DNA from 2 places in the Curtobacterium oceanosedimentum genome. Region 2 is predicted to be linked to the other one. Evidence: predicted binding sites of a transcription regulator. Region 2 holds the regulator's gene; the other holds the start of a gene.
What was found. The regulator HrcA, encoded in region 2, represses chaperone genes, less so after heat shock. The targets are predictions, from matches to a motif close to TTNGCACTCGNNNNNNNCGAGTGCNAA.
Positions count from the first base shown of each region.

Region 1: the regulator HrcA is predicted to act here: its motif matches at 6,721-6,747, upstream of groES (co-chaperone GroES).

Region 1 is NZ_JBEPMD010000002.1:162,463-171,806, forward strand. Features, by position in the region: gene guaB (IMP dehydrogenase) at 1-1,363, shown strand, start outside; gene ABIC52_RS02650 (hypothetical protein) at 1,573-2,454, shown strand; gene ABIC52_RS02655 (SDR family oxidoreductase) at 2,670-3,488, opposite strand; gene ABIC52_RS02660 (ABC transporter substrate-binding protein) at 3,749-5,083, shown strand; gene rarD (EamA family transporter RarD) at 5,246-6,208, opposite strand; gene groES (co-chaperone GroES) at 6,331-6,627, opposite strand; gene ABIC52_RS02675 (class I SAM-dependent methyltransferase) at 6,787-7,989, shown strand; gene ABIC52_RS02680 (DUF4190 domain-containing protein) at 8,170-8,967, opposite strand; gene tsaD (tRNA (adenosine(37)-N6)-threonylcarbamoyltransferase complex transferase subunit TsaD) at 9,069-9,344, opposite strand, start outside.
Region 2 is NZ_JBEPMD010000004.1:164,017-173,360, reverse strand. Features, by position in the region: gene ABIC52_RS05940 (RsmE family RNA methyltransferase) at 1-566, opposite strand, end outside; gene dnaJ (molecular chaperone DnaJ) at 566-1,678, opposite strand; gene hrcA (heat-inducible transcriptional repressor HrcA) at 1,790-2,812, opposite strand; gene ABIC52_RS05925 (DUF4870 domain-containing protein) at 2,921-3,364, shown strand; gene hemW (radical SAM family heme chaperone HemW) at 3,385-4,620, opposite strand; gene ABIC52_RS05915 (HAD family hydrolase) at 4,649-5,341, shown strand; gene ABIC52_RS05910 (DUF1990 domain-containing protein) at 5,354-6,001, opposite strand; gene lepA (translation elongation factor 4) at 6,111-7,958, opposite strand; gene ABIC52_RS05900 (pyridoxal phosphate-dependent aminotransferase) at 8,116-9,282, opposite strand.

The sequences.
Region 1 (9,344 bases), on a different contig from region 2:
GCTGTCGGCGGCGATGGACACCGTGACCGAGGCCCGCATGGCGATCGCGATGGCGCGCCAGGGCGGCATCGGCATCCTGCACCGCAACATGTCGATCGAGGACCAGGCCGCGTACGTCGACAAGGTCAAGCGGTCCGAGTCGGGCATGATCACGAACCCCGTGACCACGAGCCCGGACGCCACCGTGGCCGAGGTCGACGCCGTGTGCGGGCAGTTCCGCGTCTCCGGCCTGCCCGTCGTCGAGTCGGACGGCACGCTCGTCGGCATCATCACGAACCGGGACATGCGCTTCGTCGCCCCGTTCGAGATGGCGACGACCCTCGTCCGCGACGTCATGACGAAGGCGCCGCTCATCACCGCGGCCGAGGGCATCGACCCCGAGGACGCCGTCGCGATCTTCGCGCAGCACAAGATCGAGAAGCTCCCGCTGGTCGACGCCGACGGCAGGCTCCGCGGCCTCATCACCGTCAAGGACTTCGACAAGAGCGAGAAGTACCCGGACGCCACGAAGGACGCCGAGGGCCGCCTGCGCGTCGGCGCTGCGATCGGCTTCTTCGGCGACGCCTGGCAGCGCGCCGAGGCCCTGCGCGACGCGGGCGTCGACGTGCTCGTCGTCGACACCGCCAACGGCGAGAGCGAGGGCGTCCTCGACATGGTCCGCCGCCTCAAGGCCGACCCGTCCTTCGCCGGCATCGACGTCATCGGCGGGAACGTCGCGACCCGACAGGGCGCGCAGGCGCTCATCGACGCCGGTGTGGACGCCGTCAAGGTCGGCGTCGGCCCGGGCTCGATATGCACCACCCGCGTGGTCGCCGGGGTCGGCGTCCCGCAGGTCACCGCCGTGTACGAGGCGTCGCTCGCCGCGCGTGAGGCCGGCGTGCCGGTCATCGCCGACGGCGGGCTGCAGTACTCGGGCGACATCGCGAAGGCCCTGGTCGCCGGCGCGGACACCGTGATGCTCGGCTCGCTCCTGGCGGGCACCGACGAGAGCCCGGGCGAGCTCGTCTTCGTCGGCGGCAAGCAGTACAAGGCGTACCGCGGGATGGGCTCCCTCGGCGCACTGCAGACGCGCGGCGAGAAGACCTCGTACTCGAAGGACCGCTACTTCCAGGCGGACGTCCCCTCGGACGAGAAGCTCATCCCCGAGGGCATCGAGGGCCAGGTCCCCTACCGCGGCTCGGTCGCGAACGCCGTCTACCAGCTCGTCGGCGGCCTGCGGCAGTCGATGTTCTACGTCGGTGGCCGCACGGTGCCGGAGCTCAAGGCCCGCGGCAAGTTCGTCCGCATCACCGCGGCCGGGCTCAAGGAGTCGCACCCGCACGACATCAAGATGGTCGTCGAGGCCCCGAACTACCGAGGCTGACCCCGGTCTCCTCCCCCGCGCTTCTGCGCGAGACGCCCCCGTTGCGTCGAGACGCCGCCGAATCCGACGGCGTCTCGGTGGTTCGGGGGCGTTTCACGTCGACGGGGGCGTTTCGCGAGCTCCTGCACGGACGACGTCGGCCGGGAGGCTCTCCACAACTGGCGGCCGTCGCCTCTCCTCCGCCACGTGGTCACGCGAGACTGCCGCGCATGTCAGTCACGCCGTCTCCCGTCCTCGCCGGCCGTCCGGCGGGCCTCCTCGATCCGGTCCGCTTGTTCCACGGGGTGGGGGTCGAACGTTCGGCGTGGGACGCTCTCGACGAACGTGGGCGGCGGCGGCTCGTGGTGCGTGCCCGCGTCGCGGCGCTGCACCGCCCAGCGGTGGTCTCGCACCGGTCCGCCGGAGCACTGTGGGGACTCCCCGAACTCGGGCGCTGGGACTGGCGACTGCACGTGATCGACCCCGCGCTGCCGAAGACGCACGTCGGCCGAGGCATCGTGCGGCACACGGGCGACCTGTCGGACGGCGAACTCACCGACGCTCTCGGGGTCGCGGTGACGTCCCTCCTGCGGACGGTGGTCGACATCGTGCACGTCGTACCCGTGGCACACGCGGTCCTCGTGCTCGATCACGTCCTGCACGAGGACATCGCGGCGTTCCCGGACCTCGAGCGCGCACTCGCCGCCCGCGCGGGCGCACGCGGCTCGCGTGTGGCCCGGACGGCGCTCGAGGTCGCGGACGGCGCCGCGGAGTCCGCAGGCGAATCGCTCAGCCGCGTGACGATGCGGGAGCTCGGGGTCGTCCCACCGGTGCTGCAGCAGGAGTTCATCACCGACGCCGGATGCTTCCGGGTCGACTTCTGGTGGCCAGCTGCGGGCATCGTCGGCGAGTTCGACGGCCGGGTCAAGTACGACGACCGAGCGGCGCTCTGGGCCGAGAAGCGCCGCGAGGATGCGCTGCGACGGCTGCCCGAGGTCAGGGGCTTCGCGCGGTGGGGCATGCGCGAGGCGCTCGAGCCGGCACTCCTGGCGCCCGTGCTGCTCGCCGCGGGTCTCCCACTCGGGCGCGGCTGGGCCGAGCGGTCGCGGTGATCGAACTCCTTGCCCATCACATCGCCGAGACGCCGGCGTCTGGAGGGCACCAGAGCTCCTCGAGCCGCCGGTGTCCGCCCGAGACGCCGCCGAACTGCCGAGACACCGTCGGATGCGCGGGCGTCTCGGCCCGAAGACGGCGTCTCGACCCGACGCCGGTGTCTCGGCCCGACGACGGCGTGCGGACCCGCGACGGGAACGGCAGCCCCGCCGCCCTAGGCGCTGCGCCAGTCGTCGGACGTGATGTGGCTGCCGCCGTGCGGGCCCATCTGCAGCATGCCGCCGTCGACGGGCAGGGACACCCCGGTGATGTACGACGACGCCGGTGACGCCAGGAACGCCACTGCGGCAGCGATCTCCCACGCGTTCCCCGGCCGTCCGAGGGGGACACCGGGACGATCGATGGTGTGCGGGTCCTCGTCCTCGGCACCCGTCATCCGGGTCGCGATCTCCCCCGGTGCGACGGCGTTCGCGGTGATGCCGTGCTCGGCGAGCTCGATCGCGATGGTCTTGAGGAGCCCGCCGAGGCCGTGCTTCGCCGCGTCGTACGCGCTCGACCCGTAGCGGGGCTGGTGCTCGTGGACGCTCGTGATGCCGATGATCCGCCCGCCGGTGCCCTGTCGCACCATGTGCCGTGCAGCTGCCTGGATCGTGACGAACGCCCCGTCGAGGTCGGTCGCGACCGTGTGCCGCCACTGCTCGAGCGTGATGTCGAGGAACGGCGCGTTGTCACCGGTCCCGGCATCCGCCACGACGACGTCGACGCCACCGAGCTGTGCCACGAGCCGATCGATCACGGCACCCGCACGGTCGAGCTGCGTCACGTCGATCTGCTCGACGAAGGCCTGTCGCCCGGCCTGCCGGATCTCGGCGGCGGTCTCCTCGGCACGCTCGGGCTCGGACAGGTACGTGATGCCGACGTCCATGCCGGCTGCGGCGAGCGCCACCGCGGTGGCCTTCCCGATGCCGGACTCGGCACCGGTGACGATCGCACGCACGGGACGGAAGGTGGTCGTGGAAGCTGCATCGCTCATGGGCCGGACCGTACGCGCGACCGCCGCTGCGACCTCCCGGAACCGCGCCTCCTGCACAGGGCACCGTCCGGACGGACTCCTCATCAGGGGTTCCCGTGCGCCTGCTCAGTTTCGTCACGGGTGTGTAACGAAACGTCCAGGTGATGATCTCGGACACACACGCGAAACACTTCGGCCCTAGTTTTCTCGGCAACCCACGTGGAGGAGACCGCGCTCGACCCGATGCGGTTGGGCCTCCGCGCAGAGAAAGGGCTCCACGGATGACCAGAACCACCCGTGCCACCACGGCACTGGCAGTGGCGGGAGCGGCAGCGCTCCTCCTCGCCGCGTGTTCCACCAGCGGCAGCGCCGAATCCACCTCCTCCGCCTCTGCCGGCGGCGCGAAGAAGGACCCGGCGGCGAGCTGCAAGGCCCCCGACACCCCGGGTACCGATGCGCTGAAGATCGGCACGATCCTCCCGCTGACGGGCACCCTGTCGTACCTCAACCCGCCCGCCGAGTCCGGCGTCGGCCTCGCGGTCGAGGACATCAACTCGGCCGGTGGCGTGCTCGACAAGGACGTCAGCATCGACCCCGCCACCGACTCGGGCGACAGCAACGACATGACCGTGTCGAGCTCGGCCGCGACGAAGCTCGTCAACGCGAAGGTGCCGGTCGTCATCGGCGCCGAGTCGTCCAGCGTCACGCTGAACGTCATCGACCAGCTGACGAGCAACTGCATCGTGCAGATCTCGCCGGCGAACACGGCGACCGACCTGTCCGGCTACTCGTCGCACTACTACCGCACGGCTCCGCCGGACTCGGTGCAGGGCTCGGCCCTCGGCCAGCTCATCACGGGTGACGGCAACGCCAAGGTCGCCTTCCTGGTCTTCAACGACACCTACGGTACGGGTCTCCGCGACACCGTGCAGAAGGCGATCGAGGACTCGGGCGGCCAGGTCGTCTACGGCGGCAAGGGCAAGGGTCAGGAGTTCCCGCCCGGACAGACGACGTTCTCGTCCGAGGTGACGGCCGCCCTCGCGGCGAAGCCGGACGCCATCGTGGTGCTCGCCTTCGACGAGACGAAGTCGATCATCCCGGAGCTCAAGTCGCAGAACGCCGACATGGCGAAGATCTACATGTCCGACGGCAACACCGCGGACTACTCGAAGGACTTCGACCCGGGCACCCTCGAGGGTGCGCAGGGCACCATCCCGGGTGCCAGCCCGAAGGACGAGCTCAAGCAGCGCCTGTCCGACTTCTACAAGCAGTCCTCGGGCAAGGAGCTCGCCGACTACTCGTACGCCGCTGAGTCGTACGACGCCACGACCCTCGCCGCGCTGGCCGCGGTGAAGGGCAAGGGCACCGACTCGGGCACCATCCAGGCCAACATGGCCGCGGTGTCCGGCGCAGACGGCGGCACCAAGTGCGAGACGTTCAAGGCCTGCAAGGACCTGCTCGACAAGGGTGAGGACATCCAGTACACCGGCCCGTCCGGCATCGGTCCGTTCGACAGCAAGAACGACCCGTCGAGCGCCTACATCGGCATCTACAAGTTCGACGGCGACAACAAGCCCGTGTACCAGAGCGCCATCCAGGGCTCGGTCTCGAAGTAACACGCAGCACGGCCGACTGGGCCCGAGTCTCGCCTCCGCGGAGCCGAGACTCGGGCCCAGCGTCGTTCCTCGGGGTCGGGAGCGCGAGACGTGTCGCGCAACGCGAGACTCGGGTCGGCCCCGTCCCCGCGGCAGCCGGACGGGAGGCGCGGCTCGCGCCCGTCAGGCCGGGCCGGCCGCCGCGGGTGCGAGCGTCCGGCGCCGCGCTGCCCGGGCCGCCACGAAGCTGTCGACCGTCAGGACCACGAGCGCGACCCACACGATGCCGAAGCCGATCCACCGCGCGGGCGGCATGGCCTCGTGCTGCACGACGACCCCGACCAGCAGCTGCATCACGGGCGCGAGGTACTGCGTCAGCCCGAGCGTCGACAGCGACACCCGCCGTGCGGAGGACGCGAAGAGCAGCAGGGGCACCGCGGTCGCCGGGCCGGTCAGCACCGTGACGAGCGCGTGCGGCCACCCCTCGCTCGTGAAGGTCACCCCGCCGCCGAGGCCCGTGACCCCGAGCACCACGAGCGCCCCGACGGCGATCGGCAGCAGCCACACGGTCTCGAGCGTCAGCCCGCTCAGCGCGTCGACGGTGCCGCCCACCCGCTTCTTCACCAGGCCGTAGAGGCCGAACGAGAACGCCAGCGCGAGCGAGATCCACGGCACCTGCCCGTAGCCGACCGCGATGACGACGACCGCGACGACGCTGATGCCGACCGCCGCCCACTGCGCCGCACGCAAGCGCTCGCGGAGGACGACGACCCCGAGGGCGATCGTGACGAGCGGGTTGATGAAGTAGCCGAGCGCGGCCTCGACCGTGTGGCCCGTCGTCGTCGCGGCGACGTACACGGTCCAGTTCACCAGGATGAGGACGGCCGCGAGCCCCATCACGAGCATCACCCGACGCTGGGCGAGCAGGGAGCGTGTCCGGAGCCACGACCGGGTGACGGCGACCGCCACCGCGCAGAACACCAGGCCGAAGACGATCCGCCAGGCGACGATCTCGAACGCGCCCGCGGGAGCCATCGCGGCGAAGAGCAGGGGCATGAGCCCCCAGAGCCCGTACGCGACGATCGCCTGGACGACGCCGACGGATGCCTCGCTGCGTGCCGGACGTGCCGGAGTCGCTTCACTCACGGAACCATCCTAGGAAGCTGGTCGGACGCTGCGGAGCGGCACCGCGCCTCCCGGCCGCCGGACGCACGAACGCCCCGCCGGCTGCGAGCCGGACGGGGCGTTCGTGACGAGAGCTGCTGGTCTCAGTGCTCGATGACCGCGAGGACGTCGCGCGCCGAGAGGACGAGCAGGTCCTCACCGGAGTACTTGACCTCGGTGCCGCCGTACTTCGAGTAGATGACCTTGTCGCCGACGGCGACGTCGAGCGGCACGCGGTTGCCGTTGTCGTCGATGCGGCCCGGGCCCACGGCGACGACCTCGCCCTCCTGGGGCTTCTCCTTCGCGGTGTCCGGGATGACGAGACCGGAAGCGGTGGTCTGCTCCGCCTCGACCTGGCGGATGACGATGCGATCCTCGAGCGGCTTGATGGTGACGGCCACGGTGACCTCTTCTTTCTCGGTACTGACTCGGTACAGATGGGAACCGGTTGGCACTACGCACAGGAGAGTGCCAACGACAACTCTAGGGACAGTCTGGCACTCGGTCAATCCGAGTGCCAGCACGTGTCGGGCGTCCCGGCGACCTGGGAGGATCGTCGGGTGGAAGCCGCCGACCTCGCCCAGCTGTTGACCCCCGAGGGGATGGCCCTGCTCGACCGTACCCCCGGCGTCTCCGACGGGGGCGAGATCGTCCGCGTGGTCTCCCGGCTGCGCGGCGAGGGGCACGATCCCGGCCTCGTCGCCGCGGTGCTGACCCAGGCGAAGCTCCGGCAGAAGGCCCGCGCCAAGTTCGGGGACTTCGCCGGACGGATGCTCTTCACCGAGGCCGGGCTCGAGCAGGCCACGCGGCTGCAGGTCGCCGCGCAGCACGCCGGCCGGTTCGCCGCTGCGGGGATCACCCGGGTCGCGGACCTCGGGTGCGGCATCGGCGGCGATGCCATGGCGATGGCGGCGCTCGACCTCGACGTCACCGCGGTCGACCGTGACGAGGTGACCGCCGCGGTCGCGACGCACAACCTCGCGCTCTGGCCGAACGCGCGGGTCGAGCTCGGCGACGCGGCGTCCTTCGACCTGTCCCGGGTGGACGGCGTGTGGATGGACCCCGCCCGACGGACCGCCGGGCACGCGAACACGAGACGCCTGGCCGACCCGGACGACTGGTCGCCGACGCTCGACACCGTGTTCGCCGCGGCGACGACGACCCCGACCGGGGTGAAGCTCGGGCCCGGCATCGACCGCGACCTCATCCCGGACACGCTCGAGGCGCAGTGGGTGTCCGTCGACCGCGAGGTCGTCGAGCTCGTCCTGTGGTCCGGCCCCCTCGCCCGCGACGGTGTGCGCCGTGCGGCGACGGTCATCGGCGCGCACGGGATCGCCGAACTCACCGGTCCGGCCGACGCCGAGGACGTCGAGGTCGGTCCCGTCGGTGCCTACCTGTACGAGCCGGACGGGGCCGTGATCCGCGCGCGCCTGATCGGGGACCTGGCGCGCTCGATCGACGGGCGCATGCTGTCCGAGGGCATCGCGTACGTCACGTCGGACCGCGCGGTGACGACGCCGTTCGCGCAGGGGTTCCGGGTGCTCGACACGATGCCGCTCGACGTGAAGCAGCTCGCGGCACGCCTGGCGGCGGACGACGTCGGCACGGTGGAGATCAAGAAGCGCGGGGTCGACGTGGATCCCGCGCAGTTCCGGAAGCGGCTGCGGCTGCGGGGGCGGCGGTCGGTCACGCTCGTGCTCACCCGTCTGGAGGGACGGCACACCGCGCTCCTGTGCGAGCGGCTCACCGACGCGGCCGGCTAGCCCGCGGGGCGGGGCGGTGCGGCCCGCCGGGCTGCACGGGCGCCCGCGCGTTCGGCGCGCATCGCTGTCGCGATCGGGTCCGCGGAAGCGACAGACCCCCACCGGACATCGGCGGGGGTCTGTCGCTTCCGCGGAACGGAACAGAGCGGGTCAGTGCGGGTCAGCGCGAGTCAGCGCGCATCAGCGGATGAAGGCACCCGAGTCGTAGTCGTACGGGTCGGAGTACCCGCCGCCGGAGTTGGCGAGCACCACGAAGAACACGATGACGCCGATCAGGGCGATGCCCGTCGCGATCCACCCGACGATGATGCCGGCGAGCGCCAGGCCGCGCCCGGACTCCCCCGTCGTCTTCGTCTTGCCGAGTGCCACGTGCCCGAGGATCGCACCGGCGGGGCCCGCGAGCACCGCGAAGAACGCGAAGACGAAGGTCAGCAGGGACAGACCGGCGACACCGCTGAAGACGATCGACAGGATCGCGAGGGTGTTCGTCTTCGGGCGCTGGGCGTACGGCTGGTACCCGGTCGTGGCGTACGGGGCCGCGTAGGGGTTGCTGCCCTGCTGCGGCGCGTAGGGGTTGTGCTGGGGACCCGAGGCCGCGTAGGGGTTGCCCTGCTGCTGCGGCTGCTGCTGCTGCCCGTAGGGGTTGCCCGGCTGCGCGTACGGGTTCTGCTGCTGCGGCTGCTGGCCGTACGGGCTGCCCGGCTGCGAGGACTGCGCGTACGGGTTCTGCTGCGACTGCTGGGGCTGCGCGTACGGGTTCGCGGACTGCTGCCCCTGGCCGGAGGGTGCGCCCGGCGCCGGCTGCGCGTAGGGGTTGCCCTGCGACGGCTGACCGTACGGGGTGCCCGGCTGCTGGCCGGTCGACTGCGACGCGCTGGACTGCTGCGCCGCACCCGACTGCTGGCCGTCCTGCTGCGGCCGGCCGTCGTCGCTCGCGTTCGACTCGCCCGGCTTCGGCCACTGGTTCTGATCGGACACCGTCCACCCCTCCTGGCACCCGGTCGGTCGGTGCCTGCTGAGCATCCTCCCACACGGGCCGGAGGCGGGTTCAGCAGTCGCTCGCCGCCCGGGAGCGCGTCTCAGACCTGGACGGTCGTCACCGGCAGCGTGGAGTCCGCCGCGATGCCGAGGTCGCTCGGCGCGTGCCCCTCGGCCACCAGGCGTGCCCCGACCGCGGCGATCATGGCGCCGTTGTCGGTGCAGAGGTCGAACGGCGGGATCCGCAGCGCGACGCCGGCGTCCGCGCAGCGTTCCTCGGCCACGGCTCGCAGCCGAGCGTTGGCGACGACCCCACCGCCGAGCAGCAGCCGGTCGACACCGGTGTCCCGGCACGCGGCGAGCGCCTTCGTGAGGAG
Region 2 (9,344 bases):
CTACCCGACGACGGGCCGGCAACCGACGACGCGCCGTCGCCCGACGACGAGCCGCCGTCCGACGACGAGCCGGCCGGCGCGGCCAGCTGCGCCGTCGTCACCGGCGCGTCCACCGTCGGGACGCGCGAGCGGACCGCCTGCTTCGCGGCCTCCTGCGCGATGGCCGCCCACCGGGCACGGCCCTTCTCGACCTTGGCGCCGTCCCAGCGGGACACGCTCCGCGCCGCCGACCAGGGGACGATCCGGTCGACGCCGATCTCGGTCGCGGCCTGCACCGCCATCTCGTCGCGCCCGCCCTTCGCGAGCGCCTGGACGAGCACCAGCGCCGGACGCGGCTCCGCGTCGACCGCGACGTCGGCGACCGTCAGGGTCAGCGTGTCCTTGCCGGTCGACGCGACCGAACCCGTGACGACCGTGCCGCGTCCGTCCGCGATCCGCAGCGCCTCGCCGACGCGGACCCGCGCGACGGACACCGCGTGCCGCCCCTCGGCGCCGTCGAGCGACACCGGGTCACCGACTCCGACGCCGTCGAGCAGGCCCGGCTCCACCAGGTACAGCGACGCCATCAGAAGTTGAAGAAGCGGTCGCGCAGCTTGCCGAACATGCCCTGCTGGAAGCGGGCGAGCTGCGGCCCCGGCGCCTTGTGCGACTTCGCGAGCTGCTCGACGAGTCCGCGCTCCTTGTGCGAGAGCTTCGTCGGGGTCACGACCTGCACCCCGACGCGGAGGTCACCCCGACCGGTGCCGCGCAGCTTCGTCACGCCGCGGTCCTTGATCACCAGGACGTCGGCGCTCTGCACGCCCGGGCGGATCTCGAGCTCGACCGGCCCGTCGAGGCCGTCGATGGTCGTGTGCGCACCGAGGATCGCGTCGGTCATCTGGACCTCGAGCGTCGCGAGGAGGTCGTCGCCGTCGCGGCTGTACACGTCGTGGTGGCGCACCTTCACCTCGAGGTAGAGATCCCCCGAGGGGCCGCCGGCCGGGCCGACCTCGCCCTGACCGGGCATCTGCAGACGGAGCCCGGTCTCGACGCCCGCGGGCACGTCGACGGGGATCGTGCGGCGTGCGCGGACGCGGCCCTGCCCCTGGCAGGTCGGGCAGGGGCTCGGGATGACGGTGCCGTAGCCGCGGCACGTGCCGCAGGGCGCGCTCGTCACGACGTTGCCGAGCAGCGAGCGGACCTGGCGCTGGATGTGCCCGGACCCGCCGCAGATGTCACAGGTGCGCGGGCTCGTCCCCGGCGCGCAGCACGAGCCGTTGCACGTCTCGCAGACGACGGCCGTGTCGACCTCGACGTCCTTGTGCGTGCCGAACACGACCTCGTCCAGGTCGACCTCGATGCGCAGCAGGGCGTCCTGCCCGCGCTCGGCCCGGCTCCGCGGTCCGTTGCCGCGTCCGCCGCCGCCACCGCCGCCGAAGAAGGCGTCGAAGATGTCGCTGAAGCCGCCGGCGGCACCGCCGCCGAACGGGCTCTCCTGCGGGCCGGCGTCGTAGCGCCGACGCTGCTCGGGATCGCTCAGCACGTCGTACGCGTGCGTCACGTCCTTGAAGCGCTCGGCCGCGTCCGGGCTCGGGTTCACGTCCGGGTGCAGCTCGCGCGCCAGCCGTCGGTAGGCCTTCTTGATGTCGGCATCGGAGGCGTCCGGCTGGACGCCGAGGACGTCGTAGTGGTCTGCCACGGTTCCCTCAGTCGGTTTCGGTTCGGTCGGTGGGTCGCGGCGGTCGCCGCGGTCCGGTCTGGAGGCGCGGAGCCGGTCCGCTGGACACCGCGCGGGGGGCGCGTGGTCCGGTCAATGTTCGCCCAGCAGCTTGGACAGGTACCGTGCGACCGCGCGGACGGCGGCCATGTTCGTGCCGTAGTCCATGCGTGTCGGGCCCAGGACGCCCAGTCGGGCGACCGCCCCGCCGCCGGCGAGGTAACCGCCGGCCACGATGCTCGTCGCGTCGAGGCCGTACTCGGCGTTCTCGGCGCCGATGCTCGCGGCCACGGCCACGTCGTCCACCTGCATCTCGCCGAACAAGCGGAGCAGGGTCACCTGTTCCTCGATCGCCTCGAGCACGGGGTACAGGCCGCCGGAGAAGTCGCGCTCGCTCTTCGCCAGGTTGGCCGCGCCCGCCATGACCAGGCGGTCCTGCCGGTTCGCAGCCACCTGCTCGATGAGGGTCGCGACGACGACGCCGCCCAGGGTCTGCGCGTCCGGGCGGAGCTGCCGCGGGACCTCGCGCAGGGCACGGGGGACGTCCTGCAGCAGGAGTCCGACGCTCGCGCCGTTCACGACGGTCCGGAGCTCGGTGAGCGAGTCCTCGTCGAGGGGGACGTCCGTCTCCACCACACGCTGCTCGACGCGGGCGGTGTCGGTGATCAGGACGACCATGAGCCGGGTGTCGCCGAGCCGCACGAGCTCGACGTGCTGCACGCGGGCACGCACCATCGACGGGTACTGCACGAGCGCGACCTGGTTGGTGAGCTGGCTGAGCAGGCGGACGGTGCGGCCGAGGACCTCGTCGAGGTCGTTCGGCGTGCCGAGGAAGGTCTCGATGGCGTGCCGCTGCGCCGTCGACAGGGGCCGCGCCGCCGCGAGGTGGTCGACGAACAGGCGGTAGCCCTTGTCCGTGGGCACCCGACCGGACGAGGTGTGCGGCGCCGCGATGAGCTGTTCGTCCTCGAGCTGCGCCATGTCGTTGCGGATCGTCGCGGCGCTGACCCCGAAGGCGTGCCGCTCGACGATCGTCTTCGAGCCGACGGGCTCGCGCGAGGCGACGTAGTCCCGCACGATCGCCTTGAGGACCTCGAGGGAGCGTTCGCTGACCATCCGGACCCCTTCCGTTCGATGCTGGCACTCGGACGTGTCGACTGCTGATCCTACGCCCGACCACCGACCGACCGGGACCGGAGGCCCCTGCGCCGGTACGCTCACGGCATGAGCTACGGACAGCAACCAGGCGGCCCGCAGGACGGCCGGTACGGCCAGCAGCCGGGGGGACCCCAGAACCCGCAGGGACCGCAGTACCCGGCCGGCTTCACGCCGCCCCAGCCGATGTCGCCGGAGGACCAGCGCCTCTGGGCGACGCTGACGCACGTCGGCGGCATCTTCTTCAGCCTGGTCGTGCCGATCATCGCGTACCTGGTGCTGCGCGACCGGGGGCAGTTCATCAAGGAGCACACCCGCCAGGCGCTGAACTTCCACATCACGGCGGCGATCGCGTACGTCGTGGCGTGGCTGCTCTGCCTGGTCGTGATCGGGTTCGTCCTGCTCCCGATCATCGGCGTGCTCGTGATCGTGTTCGCGATCCTGGCGGCCGTGGCGGCGAACCGCGGCGACCTCTACCGCTACCCGCTCACGATCGAGTTCATCAAGCAGTAGCGCGGGCGGCAGCCCGTGCGCTAGTCGAGCAGCTCGCGGACGACGGCGTCCGCGAGCAGCCGACCCTGCAGGGTCAGCTCGATCCGTCCCCGCACCGCGGCCGACCCGTCCACGAGACCGCGGGCGATGAGGCCGGCGACGCGGCCACGGGCCTCCCGGCCGAGCTCCGCGGTGGTGAGCTCGCCGCGCACGCGTGCGGCCAGCAGCACCCGCTCGACGTACCGGGTGTCGGCGTCGAGCGTCTCGCGCCCCGCCGCGGGCGACTCGCCCGCCAGCACCCGGTTCGCGTACGCGGCCGGGTGCTTCACGTTCCACCAGCGGGTGCCGGCGACCGCCGAGTGCGCGCCCGGGCCGACGCCCCACCAGTCGTGACCCTTCCAGTAGGACAGGTTGTGCCGGCTCGCGTGGCGCTCCGGACCGCCGTGCTCGTCGGCGCGTGCCCAGTTCGAGACCTCGTACCAGGCGTACCCGGCGTCGGCGAGGGTCCGGTCCGCGAGCTCGTACATGTCGGCGGCCAGGTCGTCGTCGGGCGCCGGGAGCTCGCCACGGGCCACCATCCGCCCCATCGCCGTGCCCTCCTCGACGATGAGCGAGTAGGCGGACACGTGGTCGGGGGCGCAGGCCAGCGCGGCGTCGAGCGAGGTGCGCCAGTCGTCGAGGGACTCCCCCGGGGTCGAGTAGATGAGGTCGAGGCTGACGTCGAGGCCCTGCTGCTTCGCGAGGTCCACGACGACCGGCACGCGCTCGGGGTCGTGGGTCCGGTCGAGCGTGGCGAGGACGTGCGGCACCGCGGACTGCATGCCGTAGCTCATCCGGGTGAACCCGCCGCGCGCGAGGGTCGCGATCGCGTCCGCGTCCACGGAGTCCGGGTTCGCCTCGGTCGTGACCTCCGCGCCCGGCAGGATGCCCCACGTGTCGTCGATCGCGCGGAGGATCATCACGAGGTCGTCCGCCGGCAGCATCGTCGGCGTGCCACCGCCGAAGAACACCGTCGAGACCGGGCGGCGCGGCACCCCGGAGCGGTCGAGGACCTCGGCCGCCCAGCGGATCTCCTGCACCGCGTGGCCGGCGTAGTCGTCGCGGCGCACCCCGCGGAGCTCGGACGCCGTGTAGGTGTTGAAGTCGCAGTAGCCGCAGCGCACCCGGCAGAACGGCACGTGGACGTACACCCCGAAGGGGACGTCGCCGGCGCCCGGGCCGGGGGTGAGCAGGCCGTCCGCGGGAGCGGGATCGGCGATCGGGAGCGCACTCGGCATGGACTCCATTCTCGGCCATGATGGAGCCATGGAGCACCACACCGTCCCCACCACGGTGCTGTGGGACATCGACGGCACCCTCGTCCTCAACGCAGCGTCGCCGGGCAACCTGTACCACCTGGCCGTCGAACGCGCCGTCGGCCGCGACCTGGTGCTGAAGGTCGGCCACCAGCACGGACGCACCGACGCGGGCCTCATCGCCGACCACGTCCGGGCGCACGACCTCGACGACGCGCTCATCCCCACGGTGAGCCGGCACCTGCGCGACCTGACCGACGAGCGGTACGGCCGGGGTGAACGCCGCTCCCCCGCCCCGGGTGCCGCCGCGCTCGTCCGACGCTTCGCCGCGCTGGGCTGGCGGAACGGGCTGCTGACCGGCAACTCGGAGCACCGAGCGCGGGTGAAGCTCGGCGGCGCGGGCTTCGACCTCGACGCGTTCGACTGGGAGCACTCGTACTTCGGCGACGCCGAGGTCGAGCGCACCGGGGTCACGGCGCGTGCCGCTGCGGCACTGTCCGGGGAGCGGGCCGTGATCGTCGGGGACACCCCGCGGGACGGCGAGGCGGCCGACGCGGTGGGCATCCCGTTCGTCGCGGTCGCGACCGGGGTCTACGAGGTCGACGCCCTGCGGGGGACGAGCGCGGTGTGCGTCGCGCGGGACTGCGTGCAGGACGCCCGGCTGCTCGAGGACGCGATCGCCGCGCTCCCGCCGCTGCGCTGAGCGGGGGCGCGGTCAGTCGCCGCGCAGTGCGCTGAGGTACTTCGCCGCCATCACCCGCTGCTGCCGCCGGAGCAGCGGTGCGACGAACGCCCACTTGCGGCTGGACGGCTGCGAGAACTGTCGGATCTGGAGCCACACCGAACCGTCGCTCGTGCGTTCGACCACGAAGGACTCCTCGCCGGACAGCGGGTGGCCCTCGAGCGTGCCGTACGCGAAGCCCTTGCGGTCGGTCTCGTCGATGATCGACACGACGCGGACCGGAGCGTGCACGGTCTGCCCGAAGGCGTGCATCTCGAGCGTCGCCGTCGTGCCGGCCGTCAGCAGCGGCGTGCCGTCGGCCGCGAACTTCTCGACGCGGGGCGTGCCGATCGACGCCGGCGCGATCGGGACGCCGTGCGCGTCGAACGTCACCGGGTTGTACCGGACCTCGTCGTCGTCCGGCTGGTCACCGACCTGCACCCGGATGCCGCTGCGCTCCTGGATCTGCCAGGTCAGCGCCTGCGTCACCGCGGTCTCGAACCGCGCGTCGCCGTGGCCGATCCGTGCCCGCGACTCCGCCGGGGTGAACCCCTCCGGCGGGTAGGTCATGAGGTCCGCCGCCTGCGTGGCACCGACGGCACCGTAGGTCAGGGCGGTCGGGTAGCTGCCGCGGGAACTCATGGAGCCATCGTACCGGCGGGGTCGACCGCACCGTGTCCCCCGGAGCTCGGAACGGACGACGGAGCCCCGCTCGTGGCGGGGCTCCGTCGTGCTGCTCGTGGTCGCCGAGCTACTTCTTCTTCTCTTCGACGTCGCCCGAGAGCGCCGCGATGAAGGCCTCCTGCGGGACCTCGACGCGACCCACCATCTTCATGCGCTTCTTGCCCTCCTTCTGCTTCTCGAGGAGCTTGCGCTTGCGGGTGATGTCACCGCCGTAGCACTTCGCGAGGACGTCCTTGCGCATCGCCCGGATGCTCTCGCGGGCGATGATCCGCGCGCCGATCGCAGCCTGGATCGGCACCTCGAACTGCTGGCGAGGGATGAGTTTGCGGAGCCGCTCGGTCATCAGCGTGCCGTAGGCGTAGGCCTTGTCCCGGTGGACGATCGCGCTGAACGCGTCGACCTGCTCGCCCTGCAGCAGGATGTCGACCTTCACGAGGTCCGCGGCCTGGTCGCCGGTGGGCTCGTAGTCGAGCGAGGCGTAGCCCTGGGTCTTGCTCTTCAGCTGGTCGAAGAAGTCGAACACGATCTCGCCGAGGGGCATCTCGTAGCGGATCTCGACGCGGTCCTCGCCGAGGTACTCCATGCCGAGCAGGGATCCGCGTCGCGACTGGCAGAGCTCCATGATCGCGCCGACGTAGTCCTTCGGCGCGAGGATCGCCGCGCGGACCATCGGCTCGCGGACCTCGACGATGCGCCCGCCCGGGAACTCGGACGGGTTCGTCACCTCGGTCACGGTGTTGTCCTCGTTGGTGACCTCGTAGATCACGCTGGGCGCGGTCGTGATGAGGTCGAGGCCGAACTCGCGCGACAGCCGCTCGGTGATGATCTCGAGGTGGAGCAGGCCGAGGAAGCCGCAGCGGAACCCGAACCCGAGCGCCACTGAGGTCTCGGGCTCGTACACGAGGGCCGCGTCGGAGAGCTTGAGCTTGTCGAGCGCCTCGCGCAGGTCCGGGTAGTCGGAGCCGTCGATCGGGTACAGCCCCGAGAACACCATCGGCTTCGGGTCCGTGTAGCCGGGCAGGGCCTCGGTCGCCGGTCGGAGTGCCGTCGTGACGGTGTCACCGACCTTCGACTGGCGCACGTCCTTCACACCGGTGATGAGGTACCCGACCTCGCCGACCGACAGACCCTTGGTCGGCTTCGGCTCCGGCGACGACACACCGATCTCGAGGATCTCGTGCGTCGACTTCGTCGACATCATCTGGACCTTCTCGCGCGGGTGGATCGTGCCGTCGATCATGCGCACGTACGTCACGACACCGCGGTAGCTGTCGTAGACCGAGTCGAAGATCATGGCGCGCGGTGCCGCGTCGACGTTCCCGACGGGGTTCGGCACGGTCCGGACGACGCGGTCGAGCAGTTCGGGCACACCGACGCCGGTCTTGCCGGAGACGCGAAGGACGTCCTCCGGCTTGCCGCCGATGAGCTGCGCGAGCTCGGCGGCGTACTTGTCCGGGTCGGCGGCGGGCAGGTCGATCTTGTTGAGGACCGGGATGATCTCGAGGTCGTTCTCGAGCGCCAGGTACAGGTTGGCGAGCGTCTGGGCCTCGATGCCCTGCGCTGCGTCGACGAGCAGGATGGCGCCCTCGCACGCGGCGAGCGAGCGGGAGACCTCGTACGAGAAGTCGACGTGACCGGGGGTGTCGATCATGTTCAGCGCGAACGTCTGCCCGTCGAGCTCCCACGGCATGCGGACCGCCTGCGACTTGATCGTGATGCCGCGCTCGCGCTCGATGTCCATGCGGTCGAGGTACTGCGCACGCATCGCCCGCTCCTCGACGATGCCGGTGATCTGCAGCATGCGGTCGGCCAGCGTGGACTTGCCGTGGTCGATGTGCGCGATGATGCAGAAGTTGCGTATCGCCTCGGCCGGGGTCGCGGCGGGCTCGAGCGGCGCGGATGCTTGTGGGCTCACGGTTCCTCAGGGGGTCGGTGCGGTCGAACGATTGTCCCACGGTTGCACACGGGCAGCGCGCAACCGGCGACCGGCCTGTGGAGGCACGGTAGCGCCCGGGACGCTGTGCAGGACGCACGGGAGGCGCGTGGCGGCGCCGCCACGCGCCTCCCGTCTTTCAGGCGGTCACCGTGGCGGGCGCGGGCAGCGCGCCCAGGCCGCGGCGCAGGTCCTCGACGGTCGCCGCCAGGCAGACCCGGATCCAGCCCTCGCCGGAGCGCCCGAACGCGCTGCCCGGTGCGACCGCGACGCGCTCCCGGTGCAGGAAGGCGAGCGCCCACTCGGCGACGTCGCCCTGCGACGCGTGCGAGACGTCGACCCACAGGTAGAAGGCGCCGCGCGGGTCGAGGTAGCGGATGCCCGCTGCGTCGAGCACCTCCTTCGCGACGGCGAGGTTCGCGCGGTAGTGCTCGCGCGCGTCCTGCACGGCCTGGTGGTCGCCCACGATCGCCGCGAGCGCCGCCCACTGGTCCGGCTCGGCGACGCAGCTGATCATCGCCTCCTGCGTCGTGCGCATCGTCGGCCCCATGCCCTTCGGCGTCACCAGGTAGCCGACCCGGACGCCGGTCATCGCGTACGTCTTGCTCAGCGAGAAGGCGGTGAAGACCCGGTCGTCCTCGTCGAGGGACGCGATGCTGACGTGGCGGGTGCCGTGGGTGAAGTACTCGTAGACCTCGTCGCTGATCACCCAGAGGTCGTGCCGCTTCGCCAGGGCCAGCAGGGCGCGCAGGGTGTCCTCGCCGAACACCGAGCCGAGCGGGTTCGACGGCGAGTTCACCACGATCGCGCGGGTGTGCTCGGTGATGCTCGCCTCGAGCGCCCCGAGGTCCGGCTCGAAGTCGTGCTGCGGCTCGAGCCGGTACGGCACCGGAGTGGCGCCGATGATGTGCGCGTTCATCGTGAAGGTCGTGTAGCCGGGGTCCGGCACGAGGACCTCGTCGCCGGGACCCAGCACGAGGGTCATCGCCTGGAACAGCGCCTGGGTCGCGCCGATCGTGACCCAGACCTGTTCGAGGTCCGCGTCGATGCGGTTCTCACGGAGCAGCTTGTCCCGAATCGCGGTGCGGAGCGGAGCGATGCCACCGTTCGGCGTGTAGTCCGTGCGGTCCTCGCTCCACGCGCGGCGGGCGGCCTCGCCGATGTGCGGCGCGACCGGGACGTCGGGCTCGCCGATCACGAGCATCGCGACGTCGGTGCCGTCGGCGCGCAGCAGGGCGGCCTGTTCGAAGACGCGGCGGATGCCGGAGGCCGGGACGGAGTCGATGCGCGGGGCGAGTGAGGGCACCTCGTCACGGTAGCCCGTCCGTGTTGCGGGGTCGTTTCCACTCGGCGGTGTCCCCGCGGGCG